2 regions of the Agrobacterium sp. 22-214-1 genome follow, and region 2 is predicted to be linked to the other one. Evidence: predicted binding sites of a transcription regulator. Region 2 holds the regulator's gene; the other holds the start of a gene.
What was found. Region 2 encodes HrcA, which represses chaperone genes, less so after heat shock. Its sites were predicted from a motif close to GTTAGCACTCNCNNNNNGNGAGTGCTAAC; they were not measured.
Positions count from the first base shown of each region.

Region 1 (5,272 bases), 390 kb from region 2:
CGGCGAAGCGAATATCCTCAAGACGCGGAAACAGGAAAAGCCCTGATATGCGCCCTTGCTGGCCGTCTTCGAAGCCGGATGATTCACCCATGCAGATGACCGGCTGCCGCATCGCCGGCAAGATGGAGAGGCCGGTTGAAAAACAGAAACGTGAGGGTGCGGTGGAAACCTGCTCGAAAAGTTCCAGAACGCGGGCGTGGTCAGCGCGGTCGTAACAGCGGACAAGGCTGAGCAATCCGCACTCGCCCGGCGGCAGGCCGTGCATGAATGATGCGTGTTCGCCGAGCCGGATGACACCACTGGAAAGATCGCTGCTCCACTCCTCCGACATGAAGAAATGCGACAGGGTCCGGGGATCGGGCGTGGTCGTTACCGCCGCAGGCAGAGCATCGTTGCGTCTTGATATTTCAAACAAATCGCGCCCCCGCATGAACACGTGCCAGCGCCGCCACTTCAAGCGCCACTGCCAGGTTGAACCTTTACCGCCACCCGCAGTCGAACGTATTTGCCAGGCATCGAAACCCCTTCGATGCTGGCCGCCCCGTCGCGGAACCCTTACGGGGGGTGACTTATAGTTTATTTTCCCCTACCTACAACAACCAGCCAGTGAGAAAATCAAAAATATTATGTATTTCTTCTTCAATATCGCGAGATATGCGAAAAAGCACAACTAAATAGCGCACTTATAAGCCGGTCCGAGTGGAAATCGGCCCCGTATGGGGTGGTGATTCGCTCTTGAATGTGCCCTATTATTGCATAGGGCTGCAAAAAATAGCCGGATAAAATCATGCCTGTTCCAAAACGGGACAATACACGAACCTTTCCGCTTTCGGCCTTCAGAATTATGCAACCTGTTGATTTTCATGAAGCATCTCTCGCGAGAGCGCTGACGTCATCCTTGGGCCTGTCCCACTGCCGTCCGATTTAAATTCCGGATGGCCAGCAGCCTTTTTAAAGACAGTAATGGACGGTCAACATTCCCTCGACGTCATCCTCGGCCCTGTGCCGAGGATCTAATCACGTCGAATAAAATCAATCGGTTGCAGATCCTCGGGACAGGCCCGAGGATGACGTCGGCGTGATTGGCTTTGGCACGGCATGCCCGAAAATAATAGAACCAATGACACCTGACTTCTTCGAGAAATTTAAACCGGACAGCAGTGGGCCTGTCCCAAGGATGACGCCGATAAGATGCGCCGCCTTCCATCAATCACGCATGGGCGGCAAAGAAAAAGGGCGGTCCGAAGACCGCCCTTTCCTTATTCCGGTGACAGGACTGATTAGAAGTCCATGCCGCCCATGCCGCCGCCCGGCATTGCCGGCATTGCAGCTTCCTTCTTCGGAAGCTCGGCGATCATGGCTTCGGTGGTGATCAGCAGCGAAGCAACCGAAGCTGCGTTCTGCAGAGCCGTACGAACAACCTTGACCGGGTCGACGATGCCGAGCTGGATCAGGTCGCCATATTCGCCGGTCTGGGCGTTGTAGCCGTAGTTGTCTTCATTCTTGTCGAGGATCTTGCCAACAACGATGGAAGCTTCGTCACCAGCGTTTTCTGCGATCTGGCGAACCAGAGCCTGCAGAGCCTTGCGCACGATGTTGATGCCAGCTTCCTGGTCGTCGTTTGCACCCTTGGCGGTGATCTTCGTGGAGGAACGCAGCAGGGCAACGCCGCCGCCCGGTACGATGCCTTCCTGAACGGCAGCGCGCGTCGCGTTGAGAGCGTCGTCGATGCGGTCCTTCTTTTCCTTCACTTCGACTTCCGTCGAACCGCCGACGCGGATAACGGCAACGCCGCCAGCGAGCTTGGCAAGACGTTCCTGCAGCTTTTCGCGGTCGTAGTCGGAGGTGGTTTCTTCGATCTGGGCCTTGATCTGGGCAACACGGCCTTCGATGTCGGACTTCTGGCCGGCGCCGTCAACGATCGTGGTGTTTTCCTTGGAGATCGAAACCTTCTTCGACTTGCCGAGCATGTCGAGGGTAACGTTTTCGAGCTTGATGCCGAGGTCTTCGGAAATGACGGTACCACCGGTCAGGATGGCGATGTCTTCCAGCATGGCCTTGCGGCGGTCGCCGAAGCCAGGAGCCTTGACGGCAGCGATCTTGAGGCCGCCACGCAGCTTGTTGACGACGAGCGTTGCAAGAGCTTCGCCTTCGACGTCTTCAGCGATGATGACGAGCGGCTTGCCGGTCTGAACGACGGCTTCGAGAACCGGCAGCATGGCCTGAAGGTTCGAGAGCTTCTTTTCGTGCAGGAGGATGTATGCGTCTTCGAGGTCCGCAACCATCTTTTCCGGGTTGGTCACGAAGTAGGGCGACAGGTAGCCGCGGTCGAACTGCATGCCTTCGACGACTTCGAGTTCGGTTTCGGCGGTCTTGGCTTCTTCAACGGTGATGACGCCTTCGTTGCCGACCTTCTGCATTGCTTCAGCAATGTCGAGACCGATCTGACGCTCGCCGTTTGCGGAGATCGTGCCGACCTGCGCAACTTCTTCGGACGTGTTGATCTTCTTGGCCTTGGCCTGAAGGTCCTTGACGACTTCAGCAACGGCCAGATCGATACCGCGCTTCAGGTCCATCGGGTTCATGCCGGCAGCAACTGCCTTGGAACCTTCGCGAACGATGGCCTGGGCCAGAACGGTCGCGGTGGTGGTGCCGTCACCGGCGATGTCGTTGGTCTTGGAGGCGACTTCGCGAACGAGCTGTGCGCCCATGTTCTCGAACTTGTCTTCCAGTTCGATTTCCTTGGCGACGGAAACGCCGTCCTTGGTGATGCGCGGAGCGCCGAAGGACTTGTCGATAACGACGTTACGACCCTTCGGGCCGAGGGTGACCTTTACTGCATCAGCAAGAACGTCGACGCCCTTGAGCATCTTTTCGCGTGCTGTGCGGCCGAATTTTACTTCTTTGGCTGCCATTTTCAAAACTCCTGGTTTCGAATGGCCGGACCGGGTCCGGCTTGAAATTTAAGGAAACGATGGGTCGGCTGAAATCAGCCGATGATGCCCATGATGTCGGCTTCCTTCATGATCAGAAGGTCTTCGCCGTTGAGCTTGACTTCGGTGCCCGACCACTTGCCGAACAGAACGCGATCGCCAACCTTGACGTCGAGAGCGACGACCTTGCCGGCCTCGTCACGTGCGCCGGAACCGACGGCGACGATTTCGCCTTCCTGCGGCTTTTCCTTGGCGGTATCGGGAATGATGATGCCGCCCTTGGTCTTTTCTTCGGACTCAACGCGACGAACGACGACGCGATCGTGAAGCGGGCGGAAATTGGTGCTTGTCATTGTCTAATCCCTCGATCAAATGACTGCGCGAGCTTTTGGAACTCGCCTGATGGGTGTTAGCACTCTCCTTTATCGAGTGCCAGCGGAACCGAGATAAGGAGGGCTTCTGCCGGAGTCAAGAACGCCCTGTCTGAAAAATTTCATGGCTTATGGTTATCAGCGTTCCATGACAGAAATTTCCCATGCGCGGACGGGCGCGGCGACGACATTCTTTTCGTGCGTTCCGGCCGCATCGCATCTAAGGGGCATTTGTGTTCATGCTGCGTCAGGCGGGCCAAAGACCGGTCTGGCGGCGCTTTTTTCCTTGCCATCGGCGTTCCGCTTTGCGATGTCACGCACACCCTCTTCTCGCATCCGGAAAGCATCTCATGGCCCATCGCATTCTCACTCTCGGCGAAATCACGGCTGGGTTCGACGTTATTCTTTCGGATGTCTGGGGCGTGCTGCACAATGGCGTCAGCGCCTTTCCGGATGCGGCGGTTGCGCTGCGGGAAGCGCGCAAGGCCGGCAAGACGGTGGTGCTCATCACCAATTCGCCGCGCCCCGCTCCCGGCGTCATCGCCCAGCTTCGCGTTCTCGGCGTGCCGGATGAAGCCTATGACCGTATCATCACGTCCGGTGACGTCACCCGCGGCCTGATCGCGGAAGGTCCGAAAAAAGTCTTCCTGCTCGGCCCGGAGCGGGATCTGCCGCTGCTGGACGGTCTCGATGTCGAGCGCGTCGGCGAGGCGGAAGCGCAGTCCGTGGTCTGCACCGGTTTCTTTGACGACGAGACGGAAACGCCCGAGGATTATACCGAAATGCTCAAGGGCTTCATTGCCCGCAACGTGCCGATGATCTGCGCCAATCCCGATCTGGTGGTGGAGCGCGGCGAGCGCATCATTCCCTGCGCCGGCGCCATGGCCGCTTATTACGAACAGCTCGGCGGCGAGGTCCGCATTGCCGGCAAGCCGCATGCGCCGATCTATGAAGCCTGCCTTGCGGCGGCCAAAGAAGTGCGCGGCGCCTTCGCCAAGGATCGCGTGCTTGCCATCGGCGACGGCATGCCGACGGATGTGAAGGGCGCGATTGCGAGCGGTCTCAACCTTCTTTATATCAGCGGCGGCATTCACGCCGCCGAATATACGCTGAACGGCCAGACGGACGAGGCGCTTCTCAACGCCTATCTCAAGGGGCAGGGTGCTGCTCCCGGCTGGTGGATGCCCCGTCTCGCCTGAGGACGTCTTGCCTGAGGAATAGCTGGCGCAGGAATGGATCGATTGCCATGACCGTCTTTCACCGCAATGAAAAAAAGGAGCCGCTGCCGGAAGCTCTTCGCGGCGGCGTCATCGCCATCGGCAATTTCGACGGCGTGCATCGCGGCCACCGGGCTGTGCTGGATCGTGCCCTGGAGCTGGCGGAAGCCCGCGGCGTTCCCGCGCTGGTGCTGACTTTCGAGCCGCATCCCCGTTCCGTCTTCCGTCCCGATACGCCGGTCTTTCGCCTCACGCCCGCGCCGCTGAAGGCGCGCATCCTTGAGGCCATCGGTTTCCGCTCCGTCATCGAATATCCCTTCGACCGGGAATTTTCGCAGCGCTCGGCGGAGGAGTTCGTCCAGTCCATTCTGGTCGATTGGCTCCACGCCAGCGCTGTCGTCACCGGCTTCGATTTCCATTTCGGCAAGGGCCGCGAAGGCGGCCCGGCATTTCTGATGGAGGCCGGCAAACGCCATGGCTTCGATGTGACGCTGGTGGATGCCTTCCGCGACGAGGGCGCGGATGTTGTCTCCTCCAGCCGGATTCGCTCGCTTCTGTGCGAAGGCGATGTGGCGGGCGCCGCAGGCCTGCTCGGTTATCGCTTCACGGTGGAAAGCGAAGTCATTGGCGGCCAGAAGCTCGGCCGCACGCTGGGTTATCCCACCGCCAACATGGCGCTGGCGCCGGAAACGGAACTGAAGGCGGGCATCTATGCCGTGCGGTTCCGCCGCCCGGACGGTTCGATCCGCGA
Region 1 covers NZ_JBNWCK010000001.1:1,302,996-1,308,267, reverse strand. The annotation lists gene ACQZ5G_RS06625 (hypothetical protein) at 1-430, opposite strand, end outside; gene groL (chaperonin GroEL) at 1,281-2,915, opposite strand; gene groES (co-chaperone GroES) at 2,990-3,286, opposite strand; gene ACQZ5G_RS06610 (TIGR01459 family HAD-type hydrolase) at 3,655-4,503, shown strand; gene ACQZ5G_RS06605 (bifunctional riboflavin kinase/FAD synthetase) at 4,551-5,272, shown strand, end outside.
Region 1: a site for HrcA is predicted at 3,342-3,370, ahead of groES (co-chaperone GroES). Genes of this name have one in related genera too.

Region 2 (5,272 bases):
CGTCGCTCCTTCGAGCCGAACCTCTCGGTTGATCGTGTCGATGAGCTGCTGTCGCATCTCGTCGGGACGGGTGAGGCCAAGCGTGTACGCATCGAGGATATTCAGCGCATCGTCGCCAAGCACTATAATGTGTCGCGACAGGAGCTGGTGTCCAACCGCCGCACCCGCGTCATCGTCAAGCCACGCCAGATCGCCATGTATCTGGCCAAGATGCTGACGCCGCGGTCTTTCCCCGAGATCGGTCGCCGTTTCGGCGGTCGCGATCACACCACGGTTCTGCATGCCGTGCGCAAGATCGAGGAACTGATTTCCGGCGACACCAAGCTCGGCCATGAGGTTGAGCTGTTGAAACGCCTGATCAACGAAAACAACGCATGAAAAAAGCGGCCTTCGGGCCGCTTTTTTATTGTCGTCTTGTTTATTGGGCTAAAGCCGGGTGGAGGCTGGCGTCAGCAGGCGAGATCGGCCACCACCGCGTCCAGAATGAGCATGCCGGACGGCGTGCAGCGCAGGCGGGAATTGCCGAGCCTTTCCACGAAACCGTGCTGGAGGAGGAATTCCTCCTTTTCCGGATCGAGATCGCGGCCGGAAAGGTCGCTCCAGCGGGCGAGATCGATGCCTTCGCGCAGGCGAAGGCCCATCAGCAGCAATTCATCGGCCTGCTCATCGACGCCAAGCAGCTCCTGATCGACCATACCGTGGCCTTCCCGCTCAACGGTTTCGAGCCAGTTTTCCGGGTGGCGCTCGGTGGCGGTTGCGAGCTTGGAAGCGCCTCTCGTCAGGCGTCCATGCGCGCCGGGGCCGATGCCGGCATAATCGCCATAACGCCAGTAGGTCAGGTTGTGGCGGCTTTCAGCACCCGGCCGGGCATGGTTGGAAACCTCATAGGCCGGCATGCCGTAACGCTCGGTGATTTCCTGCGTCGCCTCATAAAGCACGGCCGAATGTTCGCCATCCGGGACGATCAGCTTGCCGGCCTTGTGCAGCCCGTAGAAGGGCGTGCCTTCCTCGATGGTCAGCTGATAGAGCGACAGATGGTCGACCGCGTAGGAGACAGCCTCTTTCAGCTCAGCGTCCCATTCGGCCACCGTCTGGTTCGGTCGGGCATAGATGAGATCGAAGGACATGCGCGGAAAAATCTCCCGCGCCAGCCGGATGGCCTTCAAGGCATCGGCAACATCATGCAGGCGGCCAAGGAACTTCAGGTCGCGGTCGTTCAGCGCCTGCACGCCGAGCGAGACACGGTTGACGCCCGCCGCGCGGTAACCGCGAAAACGCTCCGCCTCGACGCTGGAAGGATTGGCTTCCATGGTGATCTCGATACCATCCGGCACATGCCAGAAGCGCGAGACGCCATCGAGAAGTGCCGCGACCGTCTGCGGGTCCATCAGCGATGGCGTGCCGCCGCCCATGAAAATGCTGGTTACGACGCGCGGGCCGCTCAGCGTCCGCATATGTTCCATTTCACGGAGAAAGGCCGCCGTAAACCGTTCCTGATCCACCGGCCGGTGACGGACATGGCTATTGAAATCGCAATAGGGACATTTGGCCGCACAGAAGGGCCAATGCAGATAGATCCCGAAACCGGGATCGCCCGTATCCGGCAGAAGCGACGCGCCGGGGGCAGAAAGTTGATGCTCCCCGACCATCGGGTTCATGCCTCCAGGCAGGTTTCTACGAATTTTTTAAACGCCCGGGCACGGTGCGAAAGCGCGAAGGCGTCGCCATGTTTCCAGCCGTGTTTTTCATCCGCGCTCATCTCGCCGAATGTGGTGTCGTATCCTTCCGGTTTGAAGACCGGATCGTAACCGAAACCGCTCGTACCGCGGGGCGGCCACACCACCGTGCCTTCCACCTCGCCGCGGAAATATTCGAGATGCCCGTCCGGCCACGCCAGGCACAGCACGCTGACGAAGCGGCCGGTGCGGTCTTCCGGCTTCGATGCGCCTCGCTCGGCCAGCGCATCCTCGACCTTCTGCATCGCCATGGCGAAGTCGCGGGTGCCATCGGCCGTTTCCGCCCAATTGGCGGTATAGACACCCGGCGCACCATCCAGTGCATCGATGACCAGACCGGAATCGTCGGACAAAGCCGGAAGACCCGATGCCTTAGCGGAGGCAAGCGCCTTGATGGCAGCATTTTCCTCGAAGGTCGTACCCGTCTCATCCGGCTCTTCGAAGTTCAGTTCCGCCGCCGATTTGGCGGAGAAGCCGAAAGGCCCGATCAGATCGGCGATTTCGGCGATCTTGCCCTTGTTGTGGCTGGCGACGACGATCGTTCTGGTATCGAGCTTGCGCATGGTGCTTTCCTGTCGGCTCAGGCGATTGCCCGTTTCTGAAGGGCAACCAGTTCGCTGCAACCGGCCTTGGCAAGACCGAGCAGCGTCAGGAATTCTTCCTCGGAGAAGGGCGCGCCTTCCGCCGTGCCCTGAACCTCGACGATGCCGCCGGAGCCGGTGATGACGAAATTAGCGTCGGTCTCGGCGGAGGAATCCTCGAGGTAATCGAGATCGATCACCGGCTGGTTGGCGAAGATGCCGCAGGAGATCGCGGCGATATGGTCCTTTAGAACCTTCTCGACCTTGATCATGTTACGGGTTTCCATCCATTTCAGGCAATCATGCAGGGCAATCCATGCGCCGGTGATGGAGGCGGTGCGGGTGCCGCCATCGGCCTGAATGACATCGCAGTCGATGCTGATCTGGCGCTCGCCAAGTGCCTGCAGATCAACGACCGCGCGCAACGAACGGCCGATGAGGCGCTGGATTTCCTGTGTGCGTCCGCCCTGCTTGCCGGAGGCAGCCTCGCGCTTCATGCGTTCATGGGTGGAACGCGGTAGCATGCCGTATTCGGCGGTGACCCAGCCCTTGCCGCTGTTGCGCAGCCACGGTGGGGTCTTTTCTTCAAGGCTGGCGGTAACGAGCACATGCGTGTCGCCGAATTTCACGAGACAGGAACCTTCGGCATGTTTCGAGAAATTGCGCTCGAAGGAAACCTTGCGCATCTGGTCGGTTTTTCTGCCTGAAGGCCGCATATGATCCACTCTCCATGTTGGTCCCTGCCTTCTAAGGCGAGGTCCGGGCTTTTGCAAAGCCAATTTCCATTTTGCCGCGGCGTTGCAACGCATTATATTGATGCGAGCTGGTTTGAACGACAAAGAACGGACGAAATGGGTTTTTCCGCACCGCTATCAAAAGATCAGGCATCGCTGCTGGATGAACGGTCTCGGGAAATTTTCCGGCGCATCGTCGAAGGTTATCTCGATACGGGTGAGCCGCTCGGATCGCGCAGCCTGTCGCGGCTGTTGCCGATGTCGCTTTCACCTGCCTCCGTCCGCAATGTCATGAGCGATCTCGAAGAGCTCGGCCTCATCTATTCGCCGCATATCAGCGCCGGTCGCCTGCCGACCCAGACGGGGCTGCGTTTCTTTGTTGACGCTTTTATGCAGGTGGGTGATCTGCCCGCCGAGGAAAGGGCGACTATCGACCGTCAGATCGGGCCGGTCGCCGGCCACGAACAGTCGCTGGAAGGGCTTTTGACGGAGGCGAGCCGCATGCTGTCCGGCATGTCGCGCGGCGCGGGCCTCGTATTGACGGCGAAGAACGACGTCATCCTCAAGCATGTCGAATTCATAAGGCTGGAGCCCACCAAGGCGCTCGCCGTGCTGGTGGGCGACCACAATCAGGTCGAAAACCGCATCATCGAATTGCCGGCCGGCATCTCCTCGTCGCAATTGACCGAAGCGGCGAATTTCATCAATGCCCATCTCTCCGGTCAGACGCTGCATGAGTTGCGCGGTCAGTTCCAGACGCAGCGGACGGAACTGCAATCGGAACTCGGCATATTGGCGCAGGACCTTGTGGAGCGCGGTCTGGCGGTATGGGCGGGAGACAATGAGGAGGGCAAGCTTGGCCGTCTCATCGTTCGCGGTCGCTCCAACCTGCTTGAAGGTCTCGCCGGTGAGGAAGACATCGATCGGGTGCGCCTGCTGTTCGACGACCTGGAGCGCAAGGAAAATCTCATCGAAATCCTCAATCTCGCCGAAAGCGGCTCGGGGGTCAGGATTTTCATCGGCTCGGAAAACAAGTTGTTTTCGCTGTCCGGTTCGTCGCTGATCGTCGCGCCCTATCGTGACGAGGATAATCGTGTCGTGGGTGCGGTCGGTGTCATTGGCCCGACCCGGCTGAATTACGCCCGTATCGTGCCGATGGTGGACTATACGGCGCAGATCATGGCCCGCCTTTCCCGCAAGCAGAGATAGGACAGACCGGCAAGGTCAGGGAATGCGGCAAGCTTTTCGCCGCAAGCCTTGATTTTTGCCCGTCAAAGCTCGATATCGGGCGCAACCAACATATTCAAATCTGGAGAACGTCATGACCGACGATACAAAAAAGCCCGGACCTGACGCGGACGTCGCGGAAGAGTTTGTCGATCTTGCTCAGGCAGGTGAAGAACAGGCCGAAACGGCAGAGCCCGATCCGGTGGAGTTACTAAAGGCTGAGAACGCCGATCTGCGCGATAAATTTCTGCGCCTTGCCGCCGAGATGGACAATCTTCGCCGCCGCACCGAGCGTGATGTCAAGGACGCCAAGGCCTATTCGCTGGCTGCCTTTGCACGCGACATGCTTGCCGTTTCGGATAATCTTCGCCGCGCGCTGGAAGCAATTCCGGATGAACTCAAGACCAATGGCGAAGCCGGTCTCAATGGCCTGATCGAAGGGGTCGAGATGACGGAACGTTCGATGCTGTCGACGCTGGAACGCCACGGTGTCAAGAAGATCGATGCCGAGGGCCAGAAGTTCGACCCGAATTTTCATCAGGCCATGTTCGAAATCCCGAACACGACGGTTCCCAACAATACCGTGCTCCAGGTGGTTCAGGCCGGTTTCACCATTGGCGACCGCGTCCTGCGCCCGGCGATGGTCGGCGTCGCCAAAGGCGGCCCGAAGGCGGAAGTTGCCGCATCGGCCGAGCCGGGCACCTCGTCTCTCAATGAAAAAGACGCGTAAGGCATCTATCCTTACGTCATAAAAAACGCGCCTTCAGGGCGCGTTTTTTATTGCCGTTAAACTGAGGGAGTTAGCCCGCGATCAGGCCGCTGTCGCCTGCTCCTGATTGAGGAAAGCGTAGATTGCGGTGTCGGAATCGGTGGCGCGCAGCTTGGCGACCAGTTCAGGGTCGCGCAGGGCGCGTGCAATTCTGGACAACGCCTTCAGGTGATCCGCGCCGGCGCCCTCGGGCGCGAGCAGCAGGAAAACCAGATCGACGGGCTG
Region 2 covers NZ_JBNWCK010000001.1:1,690,386-1,695,657, reverse strand. The annotation lists gene dnaA (chromosomal replication initiator protein DnaA) at 1-378, shown strand, start outside; gene hemW (radical SAM family heme chaperone HemW) at 450-1,649, opposite strand; gene rdgB (RdgB/HAM1 family non-canonical purine NTP pyrophosphatase) at 1,655-2,299, opposite strand; gene rph (ribonuclease PH) at 2,317-3,033, opposite strand; gene hrcA (heat-inducible transcriptional repressor HrcA) at 3,169-4,260, shown strand; gene grpE (nucleotide exchange factor GrpE) at 4,373-5,008, shown strand; gene ptsN (PTS IIA-like nitrogen regulatory protein PtsN) at 5,090-5,272, opposite strand, start outside.